Regions from separate parts of the Blautia sp. DFI.1.216 genome, predicted to be linked through region 2. Evidence: a T-box and tRNA genes for the amino acid it is inferred to sense, from the RefSeq annotation. Region 2 holds a T-box; the other holds one or more tRNA genes.
What was found. The T-box of region 2 lies ahead of pheS (phenylalanine--tRNA ligase subunit alpha). A T-box ahead of a tRNA ligase gene usually reads a tRNA of that ligase, here a tRNA-Phe.

Region 1 (2,464 bases), on a different contig from region 2:
CCTTTGTGATATAAGCCTTCTTTCCAAACTGTTTAGTATAAATAACACCATGATAAGATTCATCCGGTTCAGTCAGTCCATGATATTTATGTCCATAGGCATCCCAGTCAAAGTTACCGCTGTCAACGATAGCTCCGCCAACCTGCACAGCATGTCCGTCCATATATTTGGTTGTGGAATGGGTGACGATATCAGCTCCCCATTCAAAAGGACGGCAGTTTACAGGTGTAGCGAAGGTGTTGTCTACAATAAGCGGAACTTCATGTTCGTGAGCAACCTTTGCGAATTTTTCAATATCAAGAATTACCAGGGCCGGGTTTGCGATGGTCTCTGCGAAAAGTACCTTTGTATTAGGACGGAAGGCAGCTGCAATTTCTTCAGGGCTAGCATCGGTGTCAACGAAAGTGCAGTCAATGCCAAGCTTTTTGAAGGTAACAGCCAGGAGGTTAAAGGTTCCTCCGTAAATAGTAGAAGCCGCCACAACATGATCACCTGCTTCGCAGATATTGAAGACTGCATAGAAGTTGGCAGCCTGTCCGGAAGAGGTAAGGATAGCGGCAACACCACCCTCCAGATCTGCAATTTTTGCTGCTACAGCATCATTTGTGGGGTTCTGCAGACGGGTATAGAAGTATCCTTCTGCCTTAAGATCGAAGAGCTGTCCCATTTCATCAGTAGTATCATATTTATAAGTGGTACTCTGATAAATCGGGAGTGCGCATGGTTCACCCTTAGACGGAGTGTAACCGGAATGGAGACATTTAGTCTCGACTTTAAAGTCACTCATGAGTTTAGTTCCTTTCTTATGTGAAATATTGCTTCAATAAAATATTGTATTAATATTGGGAAAATTGTGATGATATTGATACAAAATTTCATGATAGTCTTAGAGCGTGTTTGAAAAATCATTCCCACAAATTGGGATACACATCTTGCGGAAAGCATTTTTCAAACATACTCTGGAAAAATTATACTGCTGAAAGTGAGAGAAGACAATATTAAAAAATGAAATAAAAAAATGCTCAGGCTTTTTCTAACCAGCCGTGAGCAAAAAAAGAAAATAAAAAATGCCCAGGCTTTTTCTAACCAGCCGTGAGCAAAAAAGAAAATAAAAAATGCCCAGAGCCGGAATCGAACCAGCGACACGAGGATTTTCAGTCCTCTGCTCTACCAACTGAGCTATCTGGGCATTTGGTCTGTGAACTGTTGTGTATCACAGGCCTTATAATAGCATATCGATTGTTTGAATGCAAGTAATTTTTATGATTTTTGCGAAAAAAGAGAAAATTATAACAAAAATTTATTTTATCTTGCCATAAGGTAGATTTTTTCCATATCTCTCATATTGAGCTGTTTAAAGACTCCAATGGTGCGAGTGTCCTCAAAACTGCATTTGAATGCAAGATCATGAATTTGCTGATCTGTGAGATCCAGACCCAGTTCATGTAAACTGGTGGGCATTTTTACAGACCGGAAAAAATTTTCCATTGCTTCAATTCCTGCAAGGGCTGTTTCTTTATAATCAGTTCCACATGGAATGTCAAATACATTGGTGGCAAACTGAGCAAAACGTTCAGGGTTCACCTCGTAGACGTATCGTGCCCAGCTTCCCCAGATAGCTGCCAGACCTGCTCCGTGAGTTACATTGTAGACACCTCCCAGTTCATGTTCAAGCTGGTGGCATGCCCAGTCACCACCACCTGTACCGCATCCGGTCAGACCGTTGTGGGAAAGGCTTCCTGCCCACATAATTTCTGCCCTGGCGCTGTAATTGTCTGGTTCTTTCATAAGAATACGGGCATTGTAAATGACTGTCTGCATCAGAGCTTCGCTGATACTGTCTGTAATCTCCATAGTTTCAATATTTACAAAATATCGCTCCATGGTGTGCATGAGGATATCTACACATCCGCTTTCTGTCTGATACTGTGGGAGTGTGTAGGTGAGACGTGGATTTAAGATGGCAAATTTCGGCCTGCAGTAATCTGTCTTTGCACATCCACGTTTTTCTTTTGTTTCTTCATTTGTGATAACACTGGAACTGCTCATTTCACTTCCGGAAGCTGCAATTGTAAGGATGACACCAATGGGCAGACAGCCGGTTGGAACAGCTTTTTTCAGACAGAAATCCCAGACATCATTGTTCGGATTGGCAACGCCATAGCCGATGGCTTTGGAAGAGTCAATAACACTTCCTCCTCCTACAGCAAGGATAAAGTCTACATGTTCTTTTTGGCATAATTCGATTCCCTCGCGGACTTTGGAAAGAAGTGGATTAGGAATGACACCACCCAGGGTGATGTATTCAAGACCCTCTTCTTTCAGATTAGAAGTGATCTCATCAATCAGTCCGGAACGGACAGCACTCTGACCTCCATAATGGATCAGAACTTTTTTTGCTCCATACTTCTTCAGCAGGGAACCTGCCTGAAGGTGGGTATCTTTGCCAAAGAGAATCTGTGTT
Region 2 (2,464 bases):
GAGCAGTCTCATGTCATCAATCTCATATTTCAGAAGTGCAATACGTTCAAGACCTACGCCAAATGCGAATCCTGTGTATTCTTCCGGATCAATTCCGCACATGCTCAATACATTCGGATGAACCATACCGCAGCCAAGGATTTCAATCCAGCCGGAACCTTTACAGAAACGGCAGCCTTTACCACCACACTTGAAACAGGATACATCCACCTCTGCGCTTGGCTCTGTGAACGGGAAGTGATGTGGTCTGAACTTAGTTTTTGTCTCAGGTCCGAATAATTCCTGTGCAAACTCCTGCAAAGTTCCCTTAAGATCTGCGAAAGTGATGTTCTTGTCAATAACAAGACCTTCGATCTGATGGAAAGAAGGAGAATGTGTTGCATCTACTTCATCTGAACGGAATACACGACCAGGTGCAATCATACGGATCGGCAGCTTTCCTTTCTCCATAGTACGTGCCTGAACCGGTGAAGTCTGGGAACGAAGAAGGATAGAATCGTTGATAAAGAAAGTATCCTGTTCATCACGTGCCGGATGATTTTCCGGAATATTCAGTTTAGTAAAGTTGTAATCCGCATACTCTACCTCCGGTCCCTCTACTACTTCATAACCCATACCAATAAAGATACGCTCTACTTCTTCCAGGGCGATGGTGTTCGGGTGACGGTGACCGATTTTAGCTTTCTTTGCAGGTAAAGTCACATCAATCACTTCCTGTTTCATCTTCTCTTCACGTGCTGCTTCTTCCAGTTTCTGTTTAGATTCATCAAGAAGTGCTTCTATCTTGCTTCTTGTTTCGTTTACAAGCTGTCCAACCTTCGGGCGCTCTTCCGGTGCAACATCTTTCATACTCTTTAAAATTGCGGTCAATTCACCTTTTTTACCAAGGTATGCCACACGTACTTCGTTCAGTTTTTCCAGACCTTCGGATTCACTGATCCGTTTTCCGGCTGCTTCAGCCAGTTCCTGAAGTCTTTCTTTCATATCCATGTTCTCTTTCTCCTTTATGTCATAATGTCAGAGAAGAAAAATCGTTACTGAGAACAGAATGAACAGTAACGTAAAATCTGACTCTGACTTGATAGCCACAAATCGCTCCGTTGCAAAAGCAGTTCTCGCAATTCATGTTATAATAGCAGAATTGGCAAACAAAAAACTCCGTCCCACTAAAGGGACGGAGTAAAATATCCGCGGTACCACCCTGCTTCCTGCATTTTCTACAGGCTCTCGGTCTGCTTAACGCGCAGTAACGTCATTTCCTACTCAGTAAATACTGTCATTCAGAAATGCGGCTCCGGTGGGAAATTCAGGAAATATCTGAACCTGAGGCAGCTTCCAGCCGATGGCTTCCTCTCTCTGACGGAAAATAAATCCCTGTAAACACCTTCTAAGCTTTTCATGATTATCAACACTAGTAATCATGCCACAGACGTCAAAATCTGTCAAGTACCATTTACATTATTTATTTTTAAGATATTCATCGATACCTTTGGCACCAGCTTTACCTGCACCCATGGCAAGGATAACAGTAGCTGCACCTGTAACAGCATCACCGCCGGCATATACACCATCTTTAGATGTCTTACCTGTTTCTTCTTCAGCAATGATACATCTTCTCTTATTGACTTCAAGACCTTTTGTTGTAGAAGAAATAAGAGGGTTCGGGGAAGTACCAAGAGACATGATAACTGTATCTACATCCATGTCATATTCAGATCCCGGAATTTCAACCGGACGACGTCTTCCGGAAGCATCCGGCTCACCAAGTTCCATCTTGACAACCTTCATACCTTTTACATGACCGTTCTCATCTACAAGGATTTCTTTCGGGTTAGTAAGAAGATCAAAGATGATTCCCTCTTCTTTTGCGTGATGAACTTCCTCTGCTCGTGCAGGAAGCTCTGCTTCGCTTCTTCTGTATACGATATGTACTTCAGCACCAAGTCTTAAAGCTGTTCTGGCAGCATCCATAGCAACATTACCACCGCCTACAACTGCTACTTTCTTTCCTGCTGCGATCGGTGTATCATAAGAATCATCAAAAGCTTTCATCAGGTTGCTTCTTGTAAGATATTCGTTGGCAGAGAATACACCGCTTGCATTCTCACCTGGGATACCCATGAACATTGGAAGTCCGGCACCTGATCCGATAAATACAGCTTCAAATCCTTCGTCCTCGATCAGCTGATCGATTGTTGTGGATTTACCGATAACAACATTAGTCTCGAATTTAACACCTAATTCTTTAACTTTTTCAATTTCTTTCTTAACAACTTTCTGTTTCGGAAGACGGAACTCCGGAATACCGTAAACAAGAACACCGCCAAGTTCATGAAGAGCTTCAAATACAGTTACATCATAACCAGCTTTTGCAAGATCACCTGCACAGGTAAGTCCGGAAGGACCGGAACCGATCACTGCAACTTTATGTCCGTTCTTAACTTCTGATCCAACAGGTTTGATA

Region 1: it has a tRNA-Phe gene. The T-box ahead of pheS (phenylalanine--tRNA ligase subunit alpha) is inferred to sense a tRNA for this amino acid. The anticodon was not compared.

Annotation. Positions count from the first base shown of each region.
Region 1 is NZ_JAJDML010000014.1:33,082-35,545, forward strand. Features, by position in the region: gene LJE11_RS07380 (O-acetylhomoserine aminocarboxypropyltransferase/cysteine synthase family protein) at 1-787, opposite strand, end outside; gene LJE11_RS20775 (DUF6783 domain-containing protein) at 908-1,009, shown strand; tRNA gene LJE11_RS07385 (tRNA-Phe) at 1,117-1,189, opposite strand; gene LJE11_RS07390 (iron-containing alcohol dehydrogenase) at 1,306-2,464, opposite strand, start outside.
Region 2 is NZ_JAJDML010000002.1:17,329-19,792, reverse strand. Features, by position in the region: gene pheS (phenylalanine--tRNA ligase subunit alpha) at 1-984, opposite strand, end outside; T-box leader at 1,168-1,399, opposite strand; gene gltA (NADPH-dependent glutamate synthase) at 1,459-2,464, opposite strand, start outside.